Regions from separate parts of the Brevibacillus sp. BD137 genome, predicted to be linked through region 2. Evidence: riboswitches for the same ligand, from Rfam matches in the RefSeq annotation. Region 2 holds a riboswitch; each other region holds the start of a gene.
What was found. Region 2 has a riboswitch for cobalamin ahead of nrdI (class Ib ribonucleoside-diphosphate reductase assembly flavoprotein NrdI). Riboswitches for the same ligand answer to the same signal wherever they lie in the genome.
Positions count from the first base shown of each region.

Region 1 (5,101 bases), on a different contig from region 2:
CGCGAGGGTCTGATTCTGTTCACGTATTTGCATCTCGCACCAGAGCCTGAATTGACTCGTGAATTGCTCGATAAAAAAGTGATTGCAATCGCTTACGAAACCATCCAGCTCGACAATGGCGCTCTGCCTCTGTTGATGCCGATGTCTGAAGTAGCAGGTCGCATGTCCGTTCAAATCGGCGCGCAATTCTTGGAAAAGCAATACGGCGGAAAAGGCGTTCTGCTCGGTGGCGTACCAGGCGTGCCAAAAGGCGAGGTAGTCGTAATCGGCGGCGGGATCGTTGGAACAAACGCAGCGAAAATGGCGCTTGGACTGGGTGCAAATGTAACCATTATCGATGTAAACGCAGACCGTCTGCGCCAACTGGATGACCTGTTCCAAGGCCGCGTTCAGACGCTGATGTCCAATTCCTTCAATATCGCAAACGCTGTGAAAAAAGCAGATTTGCTGGTAGGCGCTGTACTCATTCCAGGTGCTCGTGCTCCGCGTCTGGTAACAGAAGACATGGTAAAAGAGATGTCACCTGGTTCAGTGATCGTAGACGTTGCGATTGACCAAGGCGGATCGATCGAAACCGTTGACCGCATCACGACTCATGACAAGCCAACCTATGAGAAGCATGGTGTGATTCACTACGCGGTAGCGAACATGCCTGGTGCAGTCGCTCGTACATCTACATTGGCCCTGACCAACGTAACCGTTCCTTACGCGGTACAATTGGCGAACAAAGGCTACGCACAAGCGATTCGCGACAACAAAGCATTGGCAAAAGGCGTAAACGTCATCGACGGAAAAGTAGCTTACAAGGCTGTCGCTGATGCGCATAACCTGCCGTATGCTTCTATCGAAGAAGTTTTGCTGGTGAAAAACTAGCTTCAACGGTAAATAGAAAAGAAGAAACTGCTTGTCCGAGTTTACGGCAAGCAGTTTTTTTATTTAAACTCTCCTCCAAGCTATATAGATCAACATTTCACGAACGAACCCCTTTAGTCGTCCACTTTCATGAAAGACTAATCCCCCTGTGTGTGGTGGTGCTGTTAGGATTTGCCTGCTTACTTGGAAATATGTATCACGTATAAAGGTTACATCCTCCCGAAAAAGTATGGTATTCTACTATGAGGTAAAAAGGTAGAAACGGAGTAAGGAGTGCAGCCGATGTATCAGCTCATAAGAAAATATCTGTTCCAGCAAGATGCGGAAGAGATTCATGAAAAGACAATTGGTGCCTTAAGGCTGGTGGAGGATTCTGCTCCAGGCAAAAGCATCCTGAAGATGATCTATCAGGTAAAAGACCAGCGGTTGGAGAACAAGCTGTGGGGAATGACGTTTCCGAATCCAGTCGGACTTGCAGCCGGTTTTGATAAAAATGCAGAAGTTTATCATGCGCTGGGTGCTCTTGGTTTTGGGTTTGTGGAAATCGGGACATTGACGCCGCAGGGGCAGCCAGGTAATCCAAAGCCCCGATTGTTCCGATTGCCGGAACATCAAGCTGTCATTAACCGGATGGGCTTCAACAATCACGGTGCTTATCTGGCTTCCCAGCATTTGGTCGACTACGCATACTCAGATGTTCCGATTGGGATTAACATTGGGAAAAACAAAGTAACGCCGAATGAAGAAGCGGCCATCGATTATAGCAAATGTATGGACATGCTCTATGCATACGGTCACTATTTCGTCATTAACATCAGCTCTCCAAATACCCCGAATCTTCGTGACTTGCAGGAAACGGAGAGCTTGCGTCATTTGGTGCGTGCAGTAAAAGAAAAGGCAACCGAGATGGAAGGGCGTTCCATCAAAAAAAAGCCGATTTTGTTGAAAGTAGCGCCAGACATGTCAGATGAGCACATGCGCGATGTGGTTCACGCTGCTGTAGAAGAGGGCATTTCCGGAATTATCGCTACCAATACGACACTGTCACGTGAGGCCGTTTCCGGACATCGATTTGCCGAGGAAGCGGGCGGATTGAGCGGTAGACCTCTTACAGAGCATTCCACTGCTTGGGTGAAGGAGATTTATCAAGAAGTAGGAGACAAGGTACCAATCATCGGTGTCGGCGGTATTTATAACGGCGAAGACGCCTACGCGAAAATCCGGGCAGGAGCCAGTCTTGTTCAGGTGTATACGGGGATGATTTATCAGGGCCCAGGTATCGCCAAACAAATCAACAAAAAACTGCTCAAGCTCATGCAACGCGATGGTTTTAAACATATTAGTGAAGTAATTGGCGTAGACGCAAAAGAATAGAAAGAATAAGTATGCATAGGTCGATGGCTCCGTTTGTAGTGGGTCATCGACTTATGCGTTTTTGCTTATATTCTTCCGATTTATGTAGTGATCCGGTATAATGATGTGGGACAAACATGAATTGTCAGTCAATTGCATATAGTCGGCGTTAGGTGCCTTTATGTGACGCATAAAGGGTAACAGGGAATCGGGTGAAAGTCCCGAGCGGTCCCGCCACTGTAACCAGGGAGCTCTCTTTGAGAAGGAAACCACTCATCTTCGTATGGGGAAGGACAAGGAGCGCATGGATCTGGAAGCCAGGAGACCTACCTAGTAGCCACACCCACAGAACCTTCGCGGAAAGGAGCGGTGAATACGAGGCAATGAGGCTGTCTAGTCAGTCTGTTGTTTTGTGTGCACATCTCGTCCACTGATGGATGGGATTTTTTTGTTTGGAGGAAAGAATGAAAGTCAGTGAAGGAGGATAAACATGAATCGATCTCGTCTCGTATCTACTTGTTTGATGATCGCGGGCTTTGTCTTGTATTTTTTGCTCAATGAACCTGAAACAGGACATGCAATGCACATCATGGAAGGGTATTTGCCATTATCCTGGGCCTTATTTTGGTGGGCTGTGTTCTTGCCATTCTTTATTCTTGGGATTCGCTCGATTAACAAGATTGTAAAAGAACATCCCGAGATGAAGCTCCTTATTGGCGTTGCAGGAGCATTTGCATTTGTTTTATCTGCACTGAAAATCCCTTCGGTTACAGGCAGCAGCTCTCACCCGACTGGAACGGGTCTTGGCGCCATTATGTTTGGGCCTTTTGCGATGTCTGTGTTAGGGAGTATGGTGCTCTTGTTTCAAGCCTTGCTTTTGGCACATGGAGGTTTGACTACGCTAGGGGCAAATGCTGTATCTATGGCAGTAGTAGGACCCATGGTGGCATACGGAATCTATCGGTTGATTATGAAAGTGGCCGGAAGTCAGCGTCTGGCGGTTTTTGCCGCGGCGGCTTTGGCTGATCTCGCTACCTATGTGGTGACTTCGCTTCAACTGGCACTCGCATTTCCAGCTGAATCTGGCGGAGTGTTGGCCTCGTTTGCCAAATTCGCAGGAATTTTTGCCTTCACGCAAGTACCGCTCGCTATTAGTGAAGGTCTGTTGACCGTTCTTGTTTGGAACTGGTTGTTATCTTATAACGCAAAAGAGCTTACACAGCTTCGTTTGCTCAAACGGGAGGAATCGCTGTGAAAAAAGGATGGAACTGGCTTTTACTCTTGGGGGTAATCGTACTGGCTACTGTCCCGTTGTTGCTGGTGCAGGATTCGGAATTTGGTGGCGCAGACGGCGTGGCAGAAGAAGCGATCAAGGAAATCGCTCCGAGCTACGAACCGTGGTTTCAACCGCTGATAGAACCGCCAGGGGGAGAGACGGAGAGTCTATTGTTTGCGGTGCAGGCGGCGTTGGGAGCGGGAGTGGTTGGCTACGCCGTGGGCTTGTACAAAGGTCGGTTGGATAAACGCAAAAAATGAACGGGCTGCAGCTTGATTCTCTCTCTTATCAAAACAGGCTAAAACATCTGCCGCCAGCTCATAAGCTATTGCTGGCGAGTGCAATGTTACTGCTCGTCCTGGTGGGACATGTATGGATGCAGATGGCGGTCGTGGTTTGGATGACGATATGGGTAGTGGTGTATGCCCGTATTCCGGTCCGTATCTACTGTGCCTTTATGATCGTGTCACTCTCGTTTTTCGCGGCGGGGCTCCCTGCACTATTGATTGAAGGGGCGAGAGCAGGAGGAGTACAGGTCCAGGTCGCGGCAGCATGGGAATTCGGTTCGTATGTGCTCTATGTGCCGATGTCCTCCTTCAGTAAAGTTTGGATTTTATTTTGGCGGACCATGGCGAGCTTATCTTGCTTTGCTTTCCTTTTGTTTACCGTGCCGTTTGCCGAAATCTTGCAGGTGCTTCGCCGGCTTCATATGCCTGTTCTTGTGACTGACTTATTAATGATCATGTATCGGTTTATTTTTGTGTTGGTAACGATTTCTCACCAGCTCTGGATTGCCCAACGTTCGCGCGGAGGTCATCGCGGCTTCCGGGCGACACTTCGGGATGCAGGGGTTCTCGTTGCGCAATTGTTTGTCAGAGCGATGCGCAAATACGAAGCTCTGCACAAAGGAATGGCGGCAAGAGGTTTCGGGGAGAGCATGCAGGTGCTCTCGTTTCATTCCCATGCCCGCTCGCGCCGCTATGAGTGGGAATCAATCGCAGGCTGTATGCTGCTGGTGCTGCTTGAGTGGTGGACAGGAGGTTGGCGGTTATGACATCACGGTTGTTGGAGTTCATCGATTTGCAGTACACGTATCCGGGAGGGCGGGGACCAGTCCTGTCAGGGCTGTCCTTATGGATTCCAGAGGGGAAAAAGTGTGTTCTTTTGGGGCGGAATGGCTGTGGGAAGTCGACCTTGTTCTTGCATGGAAACGGGATCATCGAGCCACAGCAGGGACAGGTGCTGTGGAAGGGGAAACCGCTTGTCTACAAACGGGTCGCATTGCAAGAGATGACGCAAAAGGTAGGCTTGGTCTTTCAAGATCCCGAGCATCAGTTGATCGCAAGCACAGTGGCGGAAGATATCTCCTACGGTTTATGCAATCAGAAGCTGCCCGTGGACGTAATCCGGGCAAAGGTAGAAAAGGTGCTGGATGCATTCGGGTTAAGAGAGCTGGCAGAAGCTCCGATTCATCATTTGAGCCTGGGACAAAAACGGAGACTGGCACTCGCGGGGGTCATGGTCATGGAGCCAGAGCTTTTGCTATTGGACGAGCCTACTGCGTATCTGGATCGCTATCAGACCAAAAATTTGCTGCGG
Region 1 covers NZ_JAOTNO010000020.1:34,233-39,333, forward strand. The annotation lists gene ald (alanine dehydrogenase) at 1-873, shown strand, start outside; gene ODZ53_RS27400 (quinone-dependent dihydroorotate dehydrogenase) at 1,156-2,247, shown strand; cobalamin riboswitch at 2,381-2,574, shown strand; gene ODZ53_RS27405 (energy-coupling factor ABC transporter permease) at 2,717-3,481, shown strand; gene ODZ53_RS27410 (energy-coupling factor ABC transporter substrate-binding protein) at 3,478-3,762, shown strand; gene cbiQ (cobalt ECF transporter T component CbiQ) at 3,759-4,556, shown strand; gene ODZ53_RS27420 (energy-coupling factor ABC transporter ATP-binding protein) at 4,553-5,101, shown strand, end outside.
Region 1: linked by a shared signal. The riboswitch ahead of ODZ53_RS27405 (energy-coupling factor ABC transporter permease) and the one ahead of nrdI (class Ib ribonucleoside-diphosphate reductase assembly flavoprotein NrdI) in region 2 are both predicted to bind cobalamin.

Region 2 (5,101 bases):
CACGGTAAACTTTGAAAAAGAATACATGGACAAGGTATTCCAGTATTTTTTGGATGAATATAAACGGGGACGTACACCGAATCCGGATGTCATGTGCAACCGTGAAATCAAGTTCGGTGAGCTTCTCGCCAAGGTGATGGATCTGGGGGCGGATTATATTGCCACCGGCCATTACGCGCAGGTTAAGTACATCGATGGCGAGTACAAGCTGATTCGTGGCGCTGACAACAACAAGGACCAGACTTACTTCTTGAATGTATTGGGCCAAGAACAGCTTTCTAAAACGATGTTCCCGATTGGTCATCTCCCGAAACCGCAAGTAAGGGAGATCGCGGAAAAAGCAGGACTCTATACAGCGAAAAAGAAGGACAGTACAGGGATCTGCTTTATTGGGGAGCGCAACTTCCGCGAGTTCCTGCAAAACTATTTGCCAGCCAAACCAGGAAATATCGAGACCGTAGATGGTGCAGTCATCGGTACGCACGACGGGCTGATGTACTATACATTGGGTCAAAGACAAGGCTTAGGGATAGGCGGAGGTCATGGTACAAGCGGACAGCCTTGGTTTGTTGTAGACAAGGATCTGGAACGAAATGCCCTAATCGTTGGCGAAGGCTCTGATCATATCCGTCTGTACTCAAAGAGTCTCTTGGCAACCAACGTGAGCTGGGTGAGTGATAAGAAACCATCCGAAACGTTTACTTGTACAGCCAAATTCCGTTATCGTCAGCCAGATCAGGGAGTAACCGTTCACCTGCTGGAGGATGGCAACGTAGAAGTTGTATTTGATCAACCGCAAAAAGCAGTGACACCTGGTCAGGCTGTCGTCTTCTATGATGGGGAAGTGTGCTTGGGTGGAGGTACGATTGACAAGGTACGCTTAGTCGATAAAGAGAACTAAGATAGACGGGGGAAGCACTCGGTGGATGCTACGAAAAAATCAAAAGTGATTATCGTTTCATTTTTGGCGGGAGCAGTTCTCTTGGCGATCATCTCTTATTTCGGGATGGCCTCCATGGGTAAAGAGCATATGGCGACGATCCAAAACGTCATCAAGGAGAACGGCGGGGTTGTAAACGCGGGTGGAGTGACAGCGGTACCGATGGATGAAAGTCCTTTTACCAACAGTGGAAAAGGCAATACCATCTACCGTATCTACTATACGAAAGATGGGCAAACGTTGACGGCTTGGTATCGTGCTGATAACGAATCCTCCATCAAGAAAGAACCGGAAGCGTGGATTCTGCCGTAATAACGAGGATAAACCTGACTGGGAGAGTGAAGGCATCACATGACCCAATATGCTGGATTGCGTGAACTGGCTGAACTGATTCGAAGACTCGAGCCAGAGTTAGCGGGTGCACAATTAAGTATTCTTGCTCATGAAAATAAAGAGGAAATCGCAACATTGCTAGTGGAAGGACTCGGGACAAAGATTCCTGTCCAACACAGCTCTGGCGAATATGCGAATCATTTGGCGATTTTGCGTGTAGGAGCGAACAAGTACACCTTTGCGCAAGATTGGAGAGAAGTGTACATCAGTGAAATCAATTACTGCGCGTGTCGCATACCTCCAGGGGCCCACGGATTGTTGGTTCGCCATATCGATTATCCAGGCGTGATTTATGATGTCTCACGAAAACTGGCCGAGTATCAAATCAATGTTTCCAAGTTGAATGTATCCCGCGAGCAAAAAGGGAAGAATGCCCTGCTTGTCTCTGTGACTGATGAAGAGATTACATCAACGATTGTATCTGCCATCGAAGAGCTGCCCCAAATCACCAAAGTGTTATCTCTACAGTAAGCGAATCATGATAAACAAAAACTGCCCGTTGCTAGTAGCGGGCAGTTTTTTTCGTGGCGAATCTGAGTCCTTGACTAATGAAGACTGGCAAAACGGACGAGTGATTTTCGTTGGCAAATTCCTTAAAGGAAGCCTTGATTTGGCCCTTACCCATGGAGGACAATCGTTCGATCATCGCCAGCGATTTTTCTTTGACCAAGAATCGCCCATCGTTTTCCAACTCGCCGATCGTGAGGAGCGCATGGACGTCGAGGTCATCTGTCAGCAGGCTCGGCAATTGACTCTCCTTCGCAAGCAGCACGCTCTCATTCCAGTGGATAGAGGGACTACCGGCAATATACCGCTGGAACGCGTTTGGTCTCGACAGAAGCACATGCAAGACAAATAAGCCGCCTAGCGAATGTCCCAAAATCGCTTGCTGCGTCCGATCGATGGGGAAGTCGTTTTCGATGCTAGGCTTGAGCTCCTCCTCTAAAAAGGTGAGGAACTGCTCAGCTCCCCCCATTTGTGGCCACTCGGCTCCTTTTGGGCTGCCAGGAAGCTCTGCGGCGGGAACCTCATACGTGTAATCATAGAAACGGGTAGGATGGTATGGGTCGTCTGTTGGATAGCCAATCCCGACGACCATAGCAGGATACACGCCAGTTCGTTCAGGACCACGTGATTGTATCCGTATCGCTTCGGTCACGGTTGCAAAAACAGAGTTGCCATCTAGCAAATATATGACGGGAAAGCCTGATTCCGGAGGGGGATCGGCAGGTATACTTACGAAAATGTGATAGTCACGCTCTTGATAAGTCATGATTCTACGGTATGAACGAGGTATGACGACAGGTTGATAGTCGGTGCTTTTCATGAGGGCGACTCTCCAATCTCTCCAAGGCTAACCAACACACACAAAATCTATTATATGAACGAGAACCAGAGATTGGCAATAGCCGAAAAAGGAGAATAGTTAGTTTTCGAAAAGAGCCCATACTGAGCTTGACTCCTACGATATATTGAGGTAAAGTAAGTTTTACCAACTACATATTGATGCGGTAAGGTGTTTACCAGCCAGATTTGGTAGACTTAATAGGGAAGTCGGTGAGAATCCGACGCGGTCCCGCCACTGTAATGAGAGAGTTCCATTTGCGAAAGAAGGCCACTGATCTGAGGGATCGGGAAGGTGAAAATGGAGCGATGATCCAAAAGCCAGGAGACCTGCCTAACCGCTTGCACTGTTTACCCTACGGGAGATAGGGAAGTGTTCGAGCGCTCAATTCGCATTGGCGAATTGCTAGATGGAAGTCATCACGCGCATTCGGCATGTAAACGTCGGATGCGCTTTTACTTTGGCTAAATAACATACATACAGAGTAAAAATAGCAAGGATAGGATGAGGGACATGCTAATCGCTTATGATTCAAAAACAGGAAACGTCCGACGATTCGTCAACAAAATTAATTTGCCACATGTGGAAATTGATCAAGATATGGTGTTGGACGAGCCATTCATTTTGATCACATACACGACGGGATTCGGACAAGTGCCGGAGAAGGTGGCGACGTTCCTGAAGCGAAATCATGTCCATCTGCGCGGGGTATCTGCCAGCGGCAACCGCAATTGGGGAACCAGCTTTGCCAAAAGTGCGGATACGATCGCGAGCCAATATGGCGTTCCGGTGATTTCTAAATTCGAACTGTCCGGTACCGGCCGTGACGTGGAACAATTTACGAGTGGGGTGGCAGCAATTGCGGCATATTGAATTGAACAACGAACTGATGCAGCGTGGCAACGACGGATTTTATCAACTGGAAAAGGATCGGGAAGCGGTTGCGGTCTTCATGGAAGAAGTGCAGTCCAACACGATGACCTTTGGCAGTGTCAAAGAACGCATGGACTATTTGATCGAGAATGACTTCTATGAAAACGTCTATGAAACATACACTGTTGAGCAGGTCGATGAGGTTTTCCGTTTGGCCTATGACGCCGATTTTCAATTTGCTTCGTATATGGCTATCTCCAAATTTTATAAAGATTACGCTTTGAAAACGAACGATAAATCGATGTACTTGGAGCAGTATCCAGACAGGGTGGCCGTTGTGGCACTGTCGCTTGGACAAGGTGACTTTGAGCTCGCCAAGCGTTTAACGGTCTCCATGATGGACCAACGTTTGCAACCAGCGACACCAACTTTCCTGAACGCAGGCAAAAGCCGCCGGGGAGAAATGGTTTCCTGCTTCTTGCTCGAAATGGATGATTCACTGAATTCCATCAACTTTATTTTGGGAACTTGTATGCAGCTATCCAAAATTGGCGGCGGTGTAGCCGTGAACCTGTCCAAGCTTCGCGGACGAGGAGAGCCGATCAAAGGCGTCGAGGGCGCGGCAAAAGGTGTCATGCCCGTTCTCAAGCTGTTGGAAGATGCGTTTTCCTACGCGGATCAAATGGGGCAACGCAAAGGCTCAGGTGCAGCGTACTACAACATCTTCGGCTGGGATATCAACGAGTTTCTCGATTGCAAAAAAATCAATGCGGATGAAAAAGCCCGCATCAAAACGTTGTCCATCGGCCTGATCGTACCAAACGTGTTCTACAAGCTGGCTGAGGAAAACAAGCCATTGACTGTGTTTGCTCCATACTCCGTGTACAAAGAATACGGTGTGCATCTGGATGATATGGACCTCGATGAGATGTACGAGGAGCTCTTGGCTAACGATCGCATCAAGAAAAAGACCGTGATGAGCGCACGCGAGATGTTGACCAAAATCGCGATGATCCAAATGGAATCGGGCTATCCGTACATCATGAACAAAACGAATGCGAACAACAACCATGCGCTGAAAGATCTCGGTTCGGTAAAAATGTCCAACCTGTGCACGGAAATCTTCCAGCTACAGGAGACTTCGACGATTACCAATTACGGCGAGATGGATATCATCCGTCGCGATATTAGCTGCAATCTGGCATCGCTCAATATTGTCAATGTGATGGAACGCAAAATGATCCGCGAATCTGTCCACGAAGGAATCGAAGCCATTACAGCCGTGAGTGACATGACGCGTGTAGAAAACGCTCCAGGCGTTCAAAAGGCAAACAGTGAGCTGCACTCTGTAGGTCTCGGTGCGATGAATCTGAACGGTTATCTCGCAAAGAACAGAATCGCGTACGAAAGTGAAGAAGCGAAAGATTTCGCCCGTACGTTCTTCATGATGATGAACTTCTACTCCTTGGAAAAAAGTATGGAAATTGCCAGGGAAACAGGCAAGACCTTCTTGGGCTTTGAACAATCGGAATATGCAAAAGGCACTTATT
Region 2 covers NZ_JAOTNO010000002.1:478,028-483,128, reverse strand. The annotation lists gene mnmA (tRNA 2-thiouridine(34) synthase MnmA) at 1-901, shown strand, start outside; gene ODZ53_RS05580 (hypothetical protein) at 923-1,252, shown strand; gene ODZ53_RS05575 (ACT domain-containing protein) at 1,292-1,804, shown strand; gene ODZ53_RS05570 (alpha/beta hydrolase) at 1,836-2,660, opposite strand; cobalamin riboswitch at 2,831-3,029, shown strand; gene nrdI (class Ib ribonucleoside-diphosphate reductase assembly flavoprotein NrdI) at 3,192-3,551, shown strand; gene nrdE (class 1b ribonucleoside-diphosphate reductase subunit alpha) at 3,538-5,101, shown strand, end outside.

Region 3 (5,101 bases), on a different contig from region 2:
CGGATATTTGCCGGACAGCGTTGTTAAACCGTTTTGCCCAATTGCCGTCGCTGGGCAACGTCTATATCGATCCGCGGCTACAGGAGCATCTCGTTCCGTTTTCGATGCGATCCGCCAGCAAAGCGTTGCGCACGATTGCACGCGGCTCCCGACTATCGATCCCGGATGGAGGAACGATTCGCTTTTTCCTGTGGTGGAGGGAAGGGATCGTCAACGATGTCCCTACAGGCAGAGTCGATATCGATTTGTCTGCCGTGCTCTATAACGAAGACTGGAAGTACATAGAGCATATTTCTTATACCAACCTGCGTTCCGACAAGTATCAAGCGTACCATAGCGGGGATATTGTGGAGGCTCCCGAAGGCGCGTGCGAGTTCATCGACATCGGAATTGATTCTGTCATCCGCTATGGTGGTCGATACGTCGTAATGAACCTGTATTCGTTTTCGAGTCAGCCTTATTGTGATTTGCCTGAATGCTACGCAGGCTGGATGATTCGGTCGGCGCCACAGACGGGAGAAATTTTCGAGCCGCAGACGGTACAGGACAAGATTGATCTCGCCGCAAACACGCGGATTTGTATCCCGGTCATTCTGGATCTCGTGGAGAGAAAAGTGATTTGGACGGATATCGCCCTGAATTCCGACCCGCGTTTTGCCAACAATGTGGAGTCCAATGCCGGAGGGGTGGAGCTGATGGGAAGAGCGCTCACCTCGTTGGTGAAGCCTACCCTGCATGAGTTGTTTATGCTTCATGCACAGGCGAGAGGGACGCTGATTGATCAAGCAGAAGAGGCAGATACGGTATTTTCCATGGAGGAAGGGATTACGCCGTTTGATACGGAGATCATCATGGCGGATTTTATGCAGTGATGGTTTCATATACGAATAAGCAAGACCGTCAGGCAGTATGAGCTGACGGTCTTTTTCATGGAAGCTATTTCTCACATCGACAAGACTCCGCCATAGATCGGCTCCTGCTGCGTTTTTTGTCCCCACGTGCGCGTACCATACTCAAAATGCCACCACTCCTGCGAATAGTTGACGAATCCGGCAGCAGTCATCAAATGATAGAGCAGTCGGCGATTGTCTCGAATCTCGATGTCTTTTTGGGTAGGCTGTACGAGTTCTTCATAATGGCGAGTCTCAGCCCTTTCACTGAAATCATCGAAGTCTGTCCCCATTTCCAGCCAGCCATCAGGTCCTGCGATAGTCAGATCGACTGCACCACCGGATAGGTGCGGGGACGGTTTGGAGAGGTCTGTTGTTGGATAAGCAACGAATTTACTCAATTCTTCCGTGAGTGCGGGTCCCTCCTGCCAGCCTTGTAAAATCAGAGCTTCACGGAAACGCTCATACAACGATGCCTGTACCTCGAACGAGCGCCAGCCGTCCAGCACGACGAGCTTGTAGCCAACTGGCAGTTGCGCGGCTGCCGTAGCGAGCTTGCGTGCTGCCCCTTCTCGCAAAAAGGCTTCCGGCTTTGTTCCGGCATAGCCCTCGTGGTAGTAGGCTGGATAGATCGTGATTTGTTCCGAAAGGGAAGAGAGGAGGATCATCGGTTCGCTGCATTCCTTGATCGGCAGTGGGCTGGGCAAATCCATGTCTGTTATTTTTGGAATCGGGGGATATAGCATGACTGCACACCACTTTCGATTGTTTTGCCAATAGGGTAACGAAAAACGTCAAGTAAGTAAACGGTCATTATCTTAAATTTTCTGCCAATAGCCACCTGCGAGGAATCGGCAGCTTTTGCTTGAATCCTCGGTAGCTTTTGCTATTATTAAAGCAAGTGCTTGTCAACGAAACGAATGACATTTACATATGGAAGAGAAACAGGTCCTTGTTTTTGCGAAACCGATTCGCAGGAGCAAGGTTAAAAGGGAAGTTTGGTGAAAAGCCAACGCGGTCCCGCCACTGTAAGAGAGTAGCTATTCTTCAAGGCACCATGCCATCCACTGCCCATCCGGGAGCGGGAAGGAGAAGAAGAGCGATGATCCTCAAGCCAGGAGACCTGCCTGTTTTATGTTTACACTGATTTCCTTCGGGTCAAAGGAAGAGGTGAGGATTGTTGCTTTTCAGCTATCCGCGCTTTGTTTTTCCTTACGTACTGGGGGAAACAGAGCGCTTTTTTTTGTGAAAAACGTCTCGACGTTTTTCATAAAGGTGGATGCGACCGCTTGCGGTCAACAAAACGGTCATGACCGTTTTATTGCTTCGGAAAGTATGGATAGAACAGCGGAGTAAAATACGTCACTTTTTGAGGTGGTCACGATGGAGAAAAACGATAAGAAGCGGGGCTTGACCCTCGTTTACACAGGAGACGGCAAAGGAAAAACGACGGCAGCAGTCGGATTGGCTGTGCGGGCGACAGGGCGCGGGAAAAAGGTGCTGATGGTTCAATTCATCAAGTCGCCGGAGCGAACATACGGAGAAAAGATTATTTTTGATAAATTGGGCATTGAAATCGTGCAAAAGGGCGTCGGCTTCACCTGGACAAAGACACCGGAGGAGCATCGTGAGGCATTGAAAGAAGCTTGGGCGTTTGCGAGCGAGAAGCTCTCTTCCGGAGCGTACGATGTTGTCATTCTGGATGAGCTGAATAATGCATTGGCGATTGACCGCTTCCCGATTGACGATGTGTTGCCATTGTCCGCTGTGTTGGAAGCGATTCAAAACAGGCCAAGTCATACCCACCTCGTGATTACGGGACGGGCAGCAAAGCAGGAGATCCTAGACATCGCAGATCTGGTGACAGAGATGAAGCCAATCAAGCATTACTACGATGAAGGGATTCCAGCTGTGCTGGGGGTAGAGTTTTGACAAGCGCAGGTGTAATAGAGACGTACGGTCATGGTGGAGACCTGCTGACCGCAGCGCAGCGCTTTGGTCGAGAGCCCGGGCAGTTTCTGGATTACAGTGCCAATATTAATCCGCTGGGGATGCCAGCAAGCGTCCGTGAGATGCTACTAGCTTCGTTGGCTGCTGTAGGGCATTACCCAGACCCTGGACATCGTGTGTTTCGTCGTGCGCTGGCCAAACGGCTGCAAATGTCGGAGGAATGGCTGCTGCCTGCGAATGGTGCCGCGGAGGCAATGGCACTGGCCATCCTCGGTCTTTCGCCGCAAACAGTTGGTGTGGTGTATCCTTGCTTTTCGGAATACGCGCAACTTTCCGAGCAGTATGGTGCTCGTGTCATTGGCTGCTTCGGGAAGGAAGCGAACGGGTACAAGCCCGATTCTGAAGAGCTGTATACACTTTTTGCGCAGGCGGATCTCGTATTTGTCGGGTCACCTAACAATCCGACCGGAATCCTGTATCAACCGGATGAGCTGCGCCAAATGGCGGAATGGACGCAAGAGACCAATACGTGGCTCATCGTGGACGAGGCTTTTCTCGATTTTGTAGAGGAAGAGCGGCAGTATACATTGGCGACGCAGCTGGAGCACTTTCCTCGTGTGATTTTGATGCGTTCGATGACGAAAATGTACGCGATCCCGGGATTGCGCTTGGGCTATGCGATTGCACATCCGGATGTCATTGCGAAAATGCGCCAAAAGCAAGTGAGCTGGAGCGTAAATGCACTGGCCCTTTTGGCAGGAGAACTGTGCTTGCAGGAGCAGGCATACGAGGAACAGACGCGCAGGCTGATCAAAACAGAACGTGCGTATTTGACTGACTGCATCCGTAGAGAGTTGGGCTGGCGGGTATGGCCGGGGGAGGCAAACTTTTTGCTACTGCGCTCGCCAGAAGGATTGCCAGCCGAGCAACTGCAGGCACGACTCGGCAAAAAAGGCGTTCTAATCCGCAACTGTGCGATGTATCCCGGTTTGACGGCCCATGATGTGAGAGTTGCCGTGCGTGGACGAGAGGAAAATGAACGACTTTTGGCAGCGCTTCGCGAGGTCCATGCGGAAGGAAGGGAACAGCGATGAGCTTGGTGCTGGTAACAGGCGGTGTCCGTTCAGGAAAAAGCCGCTACGCGGAAGAGCTCGCGATGAAGTTGGGCAGTCGAGTCCTGTACGTGGCGACAGGCAAGGCTTGGGATGATGAAATGAAGCAGAGAATCGAGCTGCATCAGGCACGTCGTCCGCTGGAATGGGGCTGTGTGGAGATAGGAGAGCGATTAACGGATTACCACGCATTTCGTGAGCAGTATGATGTGGTGTTGATCGATTGTCTGTCCACTTGGGTGAGTAATCGATTGATGAGCGTGGATGAGTCGGAATGGAGAAGTGCTTCACACACGCAAGCCCTGCTGCACGAGGCAGAGGCGTGGCTGACCCTCGTTCAGAATTCCCCGCAAAAAGTCATTGCTGTCACAAGCGAGGTCGGATTGGGCGGTGTAGCCTTGAGTCGTTTGGGCAGATGGTTCGCGGATGTGCTGGGCGATGTCAATCAGAGAAGTGCGCGACAAGCGGACGCCGTCTACGCGGTTTTGTCGGGGATACCGTGGAGGATCAAAGGATGAATGCATTTTTACACGCGATCTCGTTTTTTACGCGTATTCCGGTCCCGTGGCTTCGTCCTTCTGAGGAGGCGTGGAGAAAAAGCGTCAACTGGTATCCCGCGGTTGGTTTGGTCATCGGTTTATTGCTATGGGGTGTGCATCAGGCAGGACTGGTGTTGTTTAGTCCATGGATCGCCGCCATTTTTACACTGATCGCATGGGTCTACGTAACCGGTGGTCTTCATATGGATGGGTGGATGGACCTCGCGGACGGTCTTGGTAGCAGCAGGCCGCGAGAGCAAATCCTTGCGATTATGAAGGACAGTCGCGTAGGTGCGATGGGCGTACTTGCTGCGATTATGCTGTTGCTGATCAAGGCGGGTGCGGTAGCAGAGCTCGCACATCCGGGATGGGGCAGCTTTTTGATCGTAGCGCCAGTAGCAGCGCGGACACATGTGCTTTTGTCGATCAAGCTCTGGCCGTATCTTTCGGCGGACAAAGGAATCGGAAAAGGCATTAGTTCCGGGCTTTCCGTTTCCTCTATCATCGCGAGCTACATCATCGTGTTTGCCGCAGGATGGTATCTTGGAGGCTTGCAGGTCATCACAGCTATTTTCCTATCGCTGCTGTTTGCTCTATGGTTTTCACGCTC
Region 3 covers NZ_JAOTNO010000004.1:143,040-148,140, forward strand. The annotation lists gene ODZ53_RS10725 (TerD family protein) at 1-872, shown strand, start outside; gene ODZ53_RS10730 (M15 family metallopeptidase) at 944-1,636, opposite strand; cobalamin riboswitch at 1,820-2,035, shown strand; gene ODZ53_RS10735 (hypothetical protein) at 2,025-2,246, shown strand; gene cobO (cob(I)yrinic acid a,c-diamide adenosyltransferase) at 2,274-2,822, shown strand; gene cobD (threonine-phosphate decarboxylase CobD) at 2,819-3,934, shown strand; gene cobU (bifunctional adenosylcobinamide kinase/adenosylcobinamide-phosphate guanylyltransferase) at 3,931-4,470, shown strand; gene cobS (adenosylcobinamide-GDP ribazoletransferase) at 4,467-5,101, shown strand, end outside.
Region 3: linked by a shared signal. The riboswitch ahead of ODZ53_RS10735 (hypothetical protein) and the one ahead of nrdI (class Ib ribonucleoside-diphosphate reductase assembly flavoprotein NrdI) in region 2 are both predicted to bind cobalamin.